2 linked regions of the Hahella sp. HNIBRBA332 genome follow. The protein of the gene in region 2 interacts with the protein of the main gene of each other region in a pairwise test. Links are inferred from orthologs where the notes say so. Each region holds a gene or a part of one and is shown on either strand. Other genes may lie near its edges.

Region 1 (5,338 bases), 5.1 Mb from region 2 along the record:
AATCATCGAGCGCATGATGGTGCCTTTGTGCATCGAAACCGTTCGCTGCCTGGAAGACGGCATCGTCGAGACTGCGGCGGAAGCGGATATGGGCTTGATCTTCGGCATCGGTTTCCCTCCGTTCCGTGGGGGCGCGTTGCGTTATATTGACTCTCTGGGCGTGGAAGAGTTCTGCAAGATCGCTGATAAATATGCGGATCTGGGCGCTCTGTATCATCCGACCCAAGGGCTGCGCGACATGGCTAAGTCCGGCAAGAAGTTTTTCGGCTAATTGCTGATAGAGAATTCCCGACGGAGAAAATGATATGAGTCTGAATCCAAGAGACGTTGTCGTTATCGACTGTGTTCGCAGCCCGATGGGGCGCGCCAAGGCGGGTTGCTTCCGCAACGTGCGCGCAGAGACGCTGTCAGCGACGTTGATTGACGCATTATTCGATCGCAATGACAAAGTAGACCCTGCGGAAGTTGAAGATCTGATCTGGGGTTGTGTAAACCAGACCCTGGAGCAAGGTTTCAACGTGGCGCGGCAGATTTCCCTGCTGACCCGCATTCCGCATACTTCGTCAGCGCAAACGGTAAACCGCTTGTGCGGTTCCGCCATGTCCGCAATTCATACTGCGGCGCAGGCGATCATGACTGGCAATGGCGACGTGTTTGTAGTGGGCGGCGTTGAGCACATGGGGCACGTGCCTATGACTCAAGGCTTTGACCACAACCCTGCCGCAAGTAAGTATTCCGCTAAAGCATCCAACATGATGGGGCTGACGGCGGAAATGCTGGCGAAAATGCACGGCATCAGCCGTCAGCAACAGGATGAGTTTGGCGCTCGCTCCCACCGTTTGGCGCACGAAGCCACGCTGGAAGGACGCTTCCGTAATGAAATCATCTCTATTCAAGGGCATGACGACGATGGCTTCCCTGCGCTGATCGAGAATGATGAAACGATTCGTCCTGAAACCACGGCTGAAAGTCTGGCGCAGCTGCGTCCCGCTTTTGATCCTAAGAGCGGCACGGTTACGGCGGGTCAGTCTTCTCAGTTGACGGACGGCGCTTCCGCTATGTTGCTGATGTCCGCTGAGCGGGCTCAGGCATTGGGACTGACGCCAATGGCGAAAATTCGCTCTATGGCTACCGCCGGTTGCGATCCCGCCATCATGGGATATGGTCCTGTGCCGGCGACCAAGAAAGCGCTTAAGCGCGCAGGCCTGAAAGTGGAAGATATTGATTTCTGGGAGCTGAATGAGGCCTTTGCCGCGCAGTCTCTGCCAGTTATCAAAGATCTGAAACTCATGGACGTGGTCGACCAGAAAGTTAACCTGAATGGCGGCGCTATCGCTTTGGGTCACCCTCTGGGTTGCTCAGGCGCGCGTATCTCCACTACCTTGCTGAATATCATGGCCGCCAAAGGCGGTACGCTGGGTGTATCCACCATGTGTATCGGTCTGGGTCAGGGTATAGCGACCGTTTGGGAGCGCATCTAGCACGTTGAGGCTTCGGCTCGGGAGATTAGGGTCGGAAGCAATGAAATCCGGCGTTCCGTAAGGGGCTCCGGATTTTTTTATGAGTGGAGATGTTGGTCTGGAAAGCTGAGTAAGGTTTTTACTGAGTTTCCTGGGAGCGATTCTGGGGTTCGCCGTCTCGCATCAGGCTTTTGATCTTGTCGGATATCTCTTTGATCTGATCGTTCTTGTTGGGAATTTCCAGGCGTGTGCGCTTGAGCGCCTCGCGAGCGTGCTTGAAGTGCTTTTCGGCCCCGGCTTTATCGTTCTGCGCCACCAGATTTTCCGCCATTTGCAGTTGGCTGCCGACTTCTACATCCAGCGCCATTTCCCGCAGGTGATGGCTGTACTCTTCATAAAGAGGGACGGGTAGCGAGCCGCGCAGCTTGAAGCGTTGCAATTTTTGCAGGCACTCGGAAAGGGAGCGCTGGATGGCGGCGATTGCTGCGTCGCTGGTCACTATTTTTTCCGCCTGGGGTAGAAGAACGCCGGTTTTCAGATCACGCTCCCTTTGTTTCAGGTTATCCAGTAGGATGCGTAGCTCTTCGGACTTGCGATCCATTTTGGTCATGGATTGCGCGATCTCGATCATGGCGTGATTGAGGCTGATGGCGATGTTGGCGGAATCATCCACTCGCATGATGACCTGAAATAACGAATTAATTTCTTCGTATTTTTGTTTTAACGATTTAAGTTGGCTTTGACGATAAGCTAACGCCTGCTGTCGCGAGTACATAACGCCGCTAACGATGATCGAAGCAGTTATGAAAATAGCGAGTAAGACGATTAAAGTTGTCATATAAAAGGCGACGGAAGCATTTTTAAATTTATGTGTCGTTCTTATTAAGTGTTAACGACATTGCGGGGTAGGGCAAGTTATCGGGGTTAAATAGACGCCGACAAATCGGGCCTAGCCGGCTATTTTTACTTTAAATACCAGATTTTCTGGCAATCACTTGACCCGTCGACTACAACCTCTAATATATGACGGCTATTTCAACTAGGAGCAAAGAACCATCCGCTATGGGTAAATCGCTGGTAATCGTGGAGTCCCCTGCAAAGGCAAAAACCATAAACAAATATCTTGGTTCGGAATATGTAGTCAAATCCAGTGTGGGGCATATTCGTGATTTGCCGACCAGTGGAGGTAAGGAAACATCATCTCCGAAAGAGCGTGCGGCGGAAGCGGCGAAAATGCGCAAGCTGCCTGCTGAAGAGCGCGAAAGCATCAAGAAACGTAAAGCCCGGGATCAATTGATCTCTCGCATGGGAGTTGACCCTGAAAATGATTGGGCGGCCCGCTATGAAATCCTTCCAGGTAAAGAAAAAGTCGTTGAAGAACTGAAGCGTCTGGCGAAAAGCGCTGACCAGATCTATCTCGCAACGGACTTAGACCGCGAAGGAGAGGCGATCGCCTGGCATCTCAAAGAATCTATTGGCGGCGATGACTCCCGTTATCGTCGCGTGGTCTTTAACGAGATCACAAAATCCGCCATAACTGAGGCGTTCAAAAGCCCCAGTCAGCTTGATTACAACCGCGTAAACGCCCAGCAGGCGCGTCGCTTTCTCGATCGTGTGGTCGGCTACATGGTGTCGCCGCTGCTGTGGTCCAAGATTGCGCGAGGCTTGTCTGCGGGGCGGGTGCAATCTGTCGCGGTGCGGCTGATTGTCGAGCGTGAGCGTGAAATTCGCGCCTTTACGCCGGAAGAGTACTGGGAATTGCATGCGCTGCTTTCCAAGAGTAAGCAGCAGGCTAAATTCCAGGTCGCCAAGTACAAGGGCGAGAATTATCGTCCCACTAATAAAGAGCAGTCTGACAAGCTGACTGCGCTGCTGGAGTCGCAGGCGTTCAAGGTTGTCAATCGCGAAGATAAGCCCTCTGTCACCAAGACGCCGGCGCCATTTATCACTTCTACCTTGCAGCAGGCGGCCAGCACCCGTTTGGGGTTTAGCGTCAAGAAAACCATGGTGTTGGCGCAGCGCCTCTACGAGGCGGGTTACATCACTTATATGAGAACGGACTCTACCAACTTGTCCGCTGATGCAGTGAGCGCATGTCGTGAATTCATCGGCAAAAAGTTTGGCGATAAATATTTGCCTGACAACCCGAAAACTTACGTAAGTAAAGAGCGGGCGCAGGAGGCGCACGAGGCGATACGTCCTTCCGATATCAATGTGGGGGCCAATCAGATTTCCGGTCTCGAAAAAGACGCCGAGAAACTGTATGACCTTATTTGGCGTCAATTCGTAGCCTGTCAGATGGAAAGCGCGCGTTTCCTGAGCACCAGTATTCAGGTGCAGGCGGGGGATTTTGAATTAAGAACCCGTGGTCGACTTCTGCAGTTTGACGGCTTCCTTAAAGTGCTGCCTGCACAAGCGAAGAAGGATGATGAGGCCGAGTTGCCCGCGTTCGAAATTAACGATCAGTTGGATCTGGATAAACTGGAGCCGACTCAGCACTTTACCAAACCAGCGCCGCGTTATACGGAGGCGACCCTGGTTAAGGAGCTGGAGAAGCGGAGTATCGGGCGTCCTTCCACGTATGCGTCAATCATTTCCACTATTCAGGAGCGCGGCTATGTGAAACTGGCCAACCGGCGTTTCTATGCGGAGAAGATGGGCGATATCGTTACCGATCGTTTGACGGAAGCCTTTACGGATCTGATGGATTACGGTTTTACGGCGAAGATGGAAGGGCAGCTGGATGAAATTGCCTCTGGCAACGAGGGCTGGAAGCAAGTTCTCAATGCTTTCTACGCCGACTTCGCCAAAAAGCTGGAGAAGGCGGATATGGAAGGCGGTATGCGCGCGAATCAGGCTGTGCAGACAGAGATAACCTGTCCGACCTGCTCGCGTCCAATGCAGATTCGCACGGCTTCCACCGGCGTATTCCTTGGCTGTTCCGGTTATGCGCTGCCGCCGAAAGAGCGTTGCAAGACGACGATCAACCTGATACCTGGCGATGAGGTGATTCGTGCGGACGATGAAGAAGGTGAGGCGAATGCGCTGCGTGCGAAAAAGCGTTGCCCGATTTGCGATACCGCCATGGACAGCTATGTCATCGATGAAACCCGCAAGCTGCATGTATGTGGTAACAATCCGGATTGTGAAGGCTATGAAGTAGAAGGCGGCCAATTTAAAGTGGCTGGCTACGACGGGCCGACGCTGGAGTGTGATAAGTGCGGCGCCGAGATGCAGCTCAAAACCGGACGCTTTGGAAAGTACTTTGGCTGCACCAGCTCGACCTGTGGAAATACCCGTAAGTTGCTTAAGAATGGCGAACCTGCTCCGCCCAAGATGGAGCCTGTGGTGATGCCGGAGCTGGCGTGCGATAAGGTTGACGATATCTTCGTGTTGCGCGACGGCGCTTCTGGATTGTTTCTGGCGGCGAGTAAGTTTCCCAAGAATCGTGAAACCCGTGCGCCGCTGGTGGAGGAGTTGATCCCTCACAAGAAGGAAATCGATCCTAAGCATCACTACCTGCTGGAAGCGCCTACGCGCGATCCGGAAGGAAATCCGGCGATAATTCGCTTCAGTCGCAAGACCAAACAGCAATACGTCATGTCAGAGAAGGGCGGCAAGCCTACTGGCTGGTCGGCTTTCTATAAAGATGGAAAGTGGGTGGCTAAAGACAAATAGTCGGTAGGCAGTGAAAAGAAAAAGGGCGGTTTGATCACCGCCCTTTTTTGTTTGCCTGATATTTGGGTTAGCGCTTTGAGATAAATGTGTTGGTGTTGGTCTATCTCTTTAATCGCGCTAATAGGCTGGATGTGTCCCAGCGTCCTCCCCCCATGGATTGCACTTCGGCGTAAAATTGATCGACGAGGGCGGTGATGGGG
Region 2 (7,673 bases):
CCAAGAAAACATCTCAGGAGTTTGAGCGACAGTTGTTTCGCATGGTGCGGGAAGCCAGGTGTATTGGGCGCTCTAATGGAGTTTTCAAAGTCGGACCTGAATTCTCCACGAAACGAATTGAAAATGTGTTGAGCCGGCTGGGATACAGCTTCGCTTCTCACCGTTCGGAAAAAGAAGACGGCGTCTACTGGGAGCTTTGTCTAATGGTTCCAGAAATTCTGGAAGAAAGAATCGTCCCGACGCACTTGCGTTCAATGTGACAAGAAGCGGGAAAAGGAGCGAGTACATCATTGGCGCTAACGCAGCAGCGCACTCTCGCAAAAAATGGAAAGGGAGTTTTTGAGCTAACTCCTGGTTCAGGCCGACGTCTCCGCCGGCCTATTCCATCGGTAACGTCGGTTACGCTTGAGAAGACCTCCTGCGCATCGACAAACCGAGCATGCCCAAACCTAGCAATGCGAATACTCCCGGCTCGGGAACTTCGCTAGTCTCAGCCGCGTCTTTACCGGCGACTCCTGTGAAAAAGAGTTCATCCAGACTGTAAGTTTCAAACAGCGCAGCGAAAGAACCTTCCAGGAACTTGATCGATGAGAAGCCTTGGTCCAGAGCGAAGCCCCAGAAAGTACCGCTCAACGTCGGAGCCATTTCTTCGACAACCTTGCTGCCGTCCAGCAGCTCAATTTCCATCTTGATGCCGGTCCCCTCTCCTCCAGGGCCCGCCAAATCCCAAATGCCGCCAAAAGAGGTGGCGCCGCCTTCAAAGGCGAAAACGGTGGGCGCATAGGTGTCGCTAACACGGTCATAGAACTTTCCGCCGCTGACCGTGGAGTGGCTCCATCCTGAAGAAATACTTAGTCCTGAGGTTAACGCGTCCCGGTCGAAACTTTCGACCTCATAGGCTCCTGTTGTTAACGCCCAAGCAGCTTGATCCGTGTAAATGTCTACAATGGCGGCTTGAGCAGACCCTACAAAGGCCACTGCACTACTTGCTAGAAACAATGCATTAATAACCTTGTGCATGGTTACTCCTTATAATTTTGATTTTGGAGTTACCCGAAAGGCACAAAGTATTCCCTGGTTTAAAAATATAATAAAAAACATATCGTTATATTTTTAACCAATATAAAAGTATATTTTCTCAGTAAAGTTAATGGACACGGCCTTTAGACATAGGCCTAACAAATTTTAATCAATGGATGATTTCACATTTAAATATTCACAAAAAAAAGATATAGGCCCTAAGCAATAGTCCCGACATTTCGCGGATATTAAATATAGACTCTTAGGATTATTCATAAGAGACTATATGTGGTCTTTTACTCAACAATACCTTTATAAATAGACAACTTCCTAACGAAGATAATAATGTGTCACATATTTTAGGAGGCATTATCGACTGCAATTAGCCGATTAAACATGAAGTTATTATCTAGCGGTATTTCACAGGAATGACAAGGGAATTATCGTCAGAATTTTTTACACTTGTAGTTTTCACACTAAAAGCAAGTTCGTTTCGCCTTTTCACTTGCGATACTGATCACAAAATCAACAAACCGGCGTATGAGATACGACTCAACTTCTCCCCACTTTGGGCCTTGGTAACTAGGGCGCTCTGAAAAAACAGATCAAACCATGTCCAATACGACAGGGAATCTTCGCAGATTTTCATCCAACGACTTTATCCGCTCTGGACTATCGCCTCGGAAGTAACAGTAAAGTCTAGGCGTTTTGTCTGCATTATCGCCTTCTAGCTGATAAGGATTGCGGGTGGTTCCTTGAGGCGCCGACAGGTAATCGCTAATGGCGTACAAGTAATGCTGGTTCAGCAGATGCCCCCATGCGTCGATATCCGTACGCAGATAGAGTGGTCCGTCAATATCAATGATAGATGAGCCAGTCTCCCGCAACGGGGAGATGACGCCAAGGCGGGCGACCAGATCATACTGATTAGCGAAGTTTTCGATATAAGGCAGCGCGGTTACGCCACCGCCCATCTCAATGGGCATATTTACTTTGGCGATATAGGTCATGGTGTTGGCGCAATTGGCGAAGGTATATACCTCCAGTTTCTTGAGCAATTTAATGGCGTAAGCGTTAAAACCGCTCTTATCCATGAGGTCAAACTGATCCGGCGTAAGGTGCGCCAGCGCCAAGCGATCAATAAACTCCAGGTTCGCCCAGTCGTTGCATTCCGGGTTATCTTTCAATTTCTGCAACGCTTTCAACGCGCGACTGATCGCACGCAGCACATTGGCGGCGATGATAGTTCCCTGCGAATGACAGAGCGCCACCACCCGCTCCAGCGCCGGATTTTTCATCGCCTCCAGCAACGCGATAGTCGCCTTTACGTCCGGTTCGGTCATGGTCTGAGGAATCTCCAGATCGGGATCGATCTTGAAGCTTTTTCCCACGGCGCACTGAAACAAGTCCAAGAAAAACGAACTGGTCTGATTGTGAATAACCGTCACCGGACGCTGAAACATCTGGCTGATCAGCTGCGAGTTAAGCTCAGCAATGGCCTTGTTGGTCAAAATGCCATTGAGGAAAAACCAGCGTTCGTGACTGAATGAAGTGACGGAATCAAATGGGTCCGACTGCTGAAAGTAGCCGCTAGGACGCCAGAACAGGCGGTTGATAAAAGGAGGAAGAAGGGTCCGCGCCCATTTGTTGGGAAGATGCGAATGAGCCGGGATATTGGCGTCCGCCAGAAACCCGAGCGTACGCTTTAAACGCCAGAGGTCGAGAATGGTGTATTCCGATAATTCTCGGTGTGGCGGCGGCCAGCTTGATATCGGCCCAAAAATGGACTGCAGATAGAACGGCGGAAACATATTCAACGCGCCGCGCACGACCTTGGCCAGATCGCTCCAGGCGTTTTCTTCCGGAAAGGGGAGAAAGTTGGGTTCGGTATAGCCGGACTCCTGTTCGGCCTTACTGATTACAGGACTGATTGTTGTCGCGGCCATCACACACTCCCTGCGTCTGGTTGAACTTTCTTAAGCGTAGTCCCGCTTTGCGGCGGCGCCAAACCGACGCGCGCCGCTCAATCCACTCTCCAGAACAAGCGTTCCCTGATCTGGATAAGGCTTTACTTGTTACAGGCGATTGATCTCTTCCTGAATTTTCTCCAATCGCTTCTCATTGGACGGATGTGAACTCAGGAAGCTGGATTCACCACCGACTTTCTTCTGCAAGGTCTCAATAGAGCGCTTCATGGCGTAGGGGTCTTTACCCAACCGTTTTAGCGATTTCACAGCATAGGCGTCTGCCTCCAGTTCATCCGCCTGAGAAAACCGCGCATTGACGGCGGCGTAAGCGATTTGCCCCAACTGCGACTGAGTCAGTTCACCCACTGTGCCGCCAGCTGAAACCACCGCCTGAAACGCCGCATCCGTCAGCATCTTCTCACGCATCTGCTTGTAGCTGTGTTTGAGTTTGACGTGGCCAATCTCATGCTGCATAACCGCCAGCACCTGGTCGTCGGGCATGACGTCCATCAGACCGGAGTATACCCGCACAGTGCCATCCGCCATGGCGAAAGCGTTGATCTGATCGGACAAATAAACCTTGTAGTTCAGCGTTAGCCCGTCTGTGTTTTTCAGATTGCGGGTAATGGCTTCCAAGCGCTTGGCGTATTTGCTGCTGGACGGGGCCACTTTGTTTTCTTTATCCATCTTATCCGCCGCCTGCTGGGACACGGATTTCACCTGGTCTTCCGACAGGGTGGTGGCCTGCAGCACGCCTGCTCCCAGCGTCAATGCGGAGTCAGTGTAGGCGCCGCTATTAGCGCAACCGGACACCAAGCCCAGGCTCAAAATAGGGGCGGCGACTAAAGGCAATAGATGTTTTCGCAACATTCTCAGGCTTCCTCAGCTATAGTTGAACGAACCCGCCCATAAGCAGGTCCGGATTAAATCATTCGGTCTGATTATCAATTCGGGCGCTAACGCGACCATTAGAAATTATGCGGACGCCGCTGGCAACTATCCTATAAGCGCTAACTGACAGGTTACAGTAGTCGCTTTACTTATTCCGCAACCGTCAATGTCACCCCTAAACCAGCGGCGAACTCCTGCAAAGCGGTCAGCTTATCCTGGGGCAACTCGGCGCTGAGCGTGACTTGCTCTGCGTATTCCGCAGTCACATTACGGGCGCCATGTTGATCCAGCCATAAGCGCAATACCTGCTCATGACGAAAATCACAGCTCAGGCTAATGCTGGTCAGGGTTTCCCGAAGCTGAACCGGCAATTCCACCATCGCCTGCTGGGCGGCGCCGGAGTAGGCTCTCACCAATCCGCCCGCTCCCAGTTTGACGCCGCCAAAGTAGCGAATGACGATCACCATGACATCGCCAACGCCCTTATGTTGCAGCACGTTCAATATCGGCTTTCCCGCCGTGCCGCTGGGTTCGCCGTCATCAGACATGGCCGCGCTCTGCGCGGATTTCGGGTTGCCCAACAGATAAGCCCAGCAGTGATGTCCAGCGTCGGGGTAATCCTGTTTCGCCTGCGCCAGCATCGCCATCGCAGCCTCACGACTGTCCGCATAGCCGGCGCGAGTGATGAAACGGCTTTTTTTCACTTCAGAGACAGTTTCCACGGCCGCCGCCGGGGCAAGATAAGACATTAGTCCTCACTCTTGGTATTCCAGTTCAACGCAACATTCAGGTAAGCGACAAGCCTCCATCCACCACCAGCGTGTGGCCGACCACATAACTTGCACTCTCGGAGGCCGGCCAGACAGTGGCTTCCGCCACCTCTTCCGGATTAGCAAAGCGGCCGATAGGCGCCTGCGAGGCGGTTTGCTTCTGTTGCGGATTATGACTGTCTTGCAACTGCGAGGTCCAGCGCGGGGTGCGTGGCCTTCGCCTCTTTCCAGTTGGCGTCGTTTCTGCCGCAGGTGACCACGCAATCCCCCTGACGCAACAGTTTCTTCGCCACGACCAGTTCGATACCCTTACTACCTCCGGTAACTAACGCAATCCGAGCATTGTCTTTATCCATGAGATTATTCCTTTGTTGAGTAATAACGAACATCAATACGCCATCGTGGCGCTGCAGGCTGCGATGAAAGAGCTTTGGGACGCTTCCTATGCAGAGCTGCTGCAGCGCGCCGGAAGTCACAGTGAAACGGCGGTCCTATCGGCTGCCGGAAACCGCTACCTGATAATGATTGATATAGCGCGCCCCAATCAACTGGAATGCGCTGTAGAAATCAGTGGATGTCTGGCGATGATACAAGATGGCGTCACGGTTAAAAGTCGCATCGGGGCCAGCTTTTACGTCACGCCAGATGATCTCAAAGTCGGTGACTATTTGGTCGCCAACGCACAGTAGGAAGTCATTTGCCGACGTTTTTCCTGCAGCATTTCAATGCTGGAAAAGCCCGCCAGGCGCAACAGCGCCATGACGCTGTCTTCAGAGCAAAGCCTAAAGCCATGTCGTGAGAGTGGCTGCCCGTCGGGCTGATTCTCCAAACGAAATCCCAACGCCAGTGTCCCTCCATTGGTGAGTACGCGAACTATCTCGCGAATATTCTCTTCCGGGTCCGGCCAGAAATGCAGCGTATTGGCGCTGCACACTTTGGTGAACGCCGCATCATCAAAGGGAATGCTCTCAACGGAGGCGTTCACCAGCGTCACCCTCCCGGAGGAGATGAGTTTCCGATTATTGCGCGTCGCCCGTGACACCATGGCCATCGACGTATCAATGCCCGCGACTCCGCCGTTGGTGGTGATATGCGCCATTTCACGAATCAGCCTGCCGGCGCCGAAGCCGATTTCAAGCACACGGTCGGAAGGTCCCAGGCACATGGCCTGCTTCATGAACTGATTTAGCTCGTCATGAGCGTTACTCATCCAACTGGCGAGCATGTTTCCTAATAATCCCTGCGAGTCCCTTAAGTGGCGCGCAACAAAAGCGTCGAAACTCATAGCCTCTCCTTGTGAACGACTGGCGCTGACGTAACTCAGCGTCAGGGGTATTCCAGGTTGCCTGGACGGCATATTGTTTGGCATGCTGATTCGCACGCTCAGTGCATTTCCCCAATATTGAAGTACGTTTTTTATGAAGCATATCGTGGTAATTACAGGCGCCGGAATTAGCGCCGAAAGCGGCATTCAAACTTATCGTGGCGAAAACGGCCTTTGGCGCGACACCGACTATAACGAAGTCGCCTCTCTGACAGGCTGGCGCAAAGATCGCGAAAAAGTGCTGACCTACTGGAACGCGCAACGCCGCATCATGGCCGCAGCTCAGCCCAACGCCGCGCACTACGCCCTGAGCCGGCTGGAGGAGTGCTATCTGGTGTCCATCATCACTCAGAATGTGGATAACCTGCATGAGCGCGCTGGTTCCAGTCAAGTACTGCATATCCATGGCGAGTTGATGAAAAGCCGCAGTTCAGTGAACCCTAAGCTGGTTTACCAGCACGGCGATCGGGACATCAACATTGGCGACAAATGCGAAAGAGGCAGCCAGTTACGACCAGACGTAGTCTGGTTTGGCGAACCTGTCCCTTTGTTCTCTCAGGCGCAGAAAATCGTCCATAGCGCCGACATCATGCTGGTGGTGGGTACGTCTCTGGAGGTATATCCCGCCGCTTACCTGGTGGAGAAGCGCATGCGCGGCGTCACCATGTATATCGTCGATCCTAACGCTGATCCAGAGGCGCACGACGCAATAGTGATCAATGAGCCCGCCACCCAGGGTGTGGTCCCCCTGGTCGAACAGCTGCTCGAACAAGCCTGAGCCCCCTATTTTCCTTGATATCTTTATCGTTCAGGCCTCCGTAACCTCTCCATTTTGACCTATATCAGAGCCGCATCGGGCTTGCCACGTACAATACGCCGCTTTCTTGTCAGGTTGTCTTAATTTTAACCGAGACGGCCAGCGCCGAATGGCTATGGAGGGAATATGAGCCAAAAAGCAATGAAGTTGTATGATAAAAATGGGCATATCTGCCTGTTCCTGACCGGTCTGGTCGAAGGGGAAGCGATTCCCAGCAATCAATTGGTCATCGTGGACCATGGCGAAGCCGCGCTCTTTGATCCCGGCGGCGAACTGACCTACACGCCGCTTTCCATTGAACTGTCCAAACACATTTCCATCAAGTCCTCCCTGCGTTATGTCTTCGCCTCGCATCAGGACCCGGACATCATCACTTCGTTGCCGCGCTGGCTGATGCATACTGACTGTCAGGTAGTAACCTCACGTCTGTGGGCTCGCTTCCTGCCGCATTTGGTGTCGGAGTTCGTCTCCGGAAAGATGAATAAATCTCTCAGCCACCGCATGGTGGAGTTGCCGGACGACGGAGCGCAGATCCCCTTGGGCAAATCCCAGATTCGCGCGGTGCCTGCGCACTTTTTACACTCAGTTGGTAACTTTCACTTCTACGATCCAGTCAGCAAAATCCTGTTCTCCGGCGACGTCGGCGCCGCCATGACGCCGGGCTGGGATCATGAGCCCGTGCAGGATATGGCTAAGCATATCCCGTTGATGGAAGGCTTTCATAAGCGCTATATGGCTTCTAACAAAGCCTGTCAGGCATGGGTGAATCAGGTGCGCAAACTGGATGTGGAAATGATGCTGCCGCAGCACGGTAAGCCGTTTTTCGGCAAAGACAAAATCGGCCAGTTCCTGTCCTGGTTCGAAGATCTGAAGTGCGGGGTCGA

What was found. Proteins that work in one complex are often made in the same cells at the same time.
Region 1: the proteins of O5O45_RS26085 (region 2) and topA interact in binary tests that used the Escherichia coli proteins (3 or more experiments, as listed by UniProt). The link is inferred for Hahella sp. HNIBRBA332 from one-to-one orthologs.

What each region holds. Positions count from the first base shown.
Region 1 is NZ_CP132203.1:823,919-829,256, forward strand. The notes cover bases 2,161-5,338. They hold topA (type I DNA topoisomerase), read left to right. Parts: upstream 2,161-2,522; coding sequence 2,523-5,138; downstream 5,139-5,338. Other genes in these bases: O5O45_RS03950 (hypothetical protein), read right to left, coding at 2,161-2,235; O5O45_RS03960 (NAD(P)-dependent oxidoreductase), read right to left, coding at 5,239-5,338. Outside these bases: fatty acid oxidation complex subunit alpha FadB, read left to right, coding at 1-271; acetyl-CoA C-acyltransferase FadA, read left to right, coding at 306-1,481; more of O5O45_RS03950, read right to left, coding at 1,600-2,160. UniProt on the Escherichia coli protein: Releases the supercoiling and torsional tension of DNA, which is introduced during the DNA replication and transcription, by transiently cleaving and rejoining one strand of the DNA duplex.
Region 2 is NZ_CP132203.1:5,905,263-5,912,935, reverse strand. The notes cover bases 2,828-5,816. They hold O5O45_RS26085 (YigZ family protein), read right to left. Parts: upstream 4,628-5,816; coding sequence 4,028-4,627; downstream 2,828-4,027. Other genes in these bases: O5O45_RS26065 (class I SAM-dependent methyltransferase), read right to left, coding at 5,313-5,816; O5O45_RS26070 (hypothetical protein), read left to right, coding at 5,020-5,337; O5O45_RS26075 (SDR family NAD(P)-dependent oxidoreductase), read right to left, coding at 4,819-5,004; O5O45_RS26080 (SDR family oxidoreductase), read right to left, coding at 4,665-4,835; O5O45_RS26090 (M48 family metallopeptidase), read right to left, coding at 3,096-3,857. Also shown: O5O45_RS26105 (hypothetical protein), read left to right, coding at 1-260; O5O45_RS26100 (PEP-CTERM sorting domain-containing protein), read right to left, coding at 400-1,020; more of O5O45_RS26095, read right to left, coding at 1,626-2,827; more of O5O45_RS26065, read right to left, coding at 5,817-5,933; O5O45_RS26060 (SIR2 family NAD-dependent protein deacylase), read left to right, coding at 6,067-6,750; O5O45_RS26055 (oxygen-binding di-iron domain-containing protein), read left to right, coding at 6,916-7,673.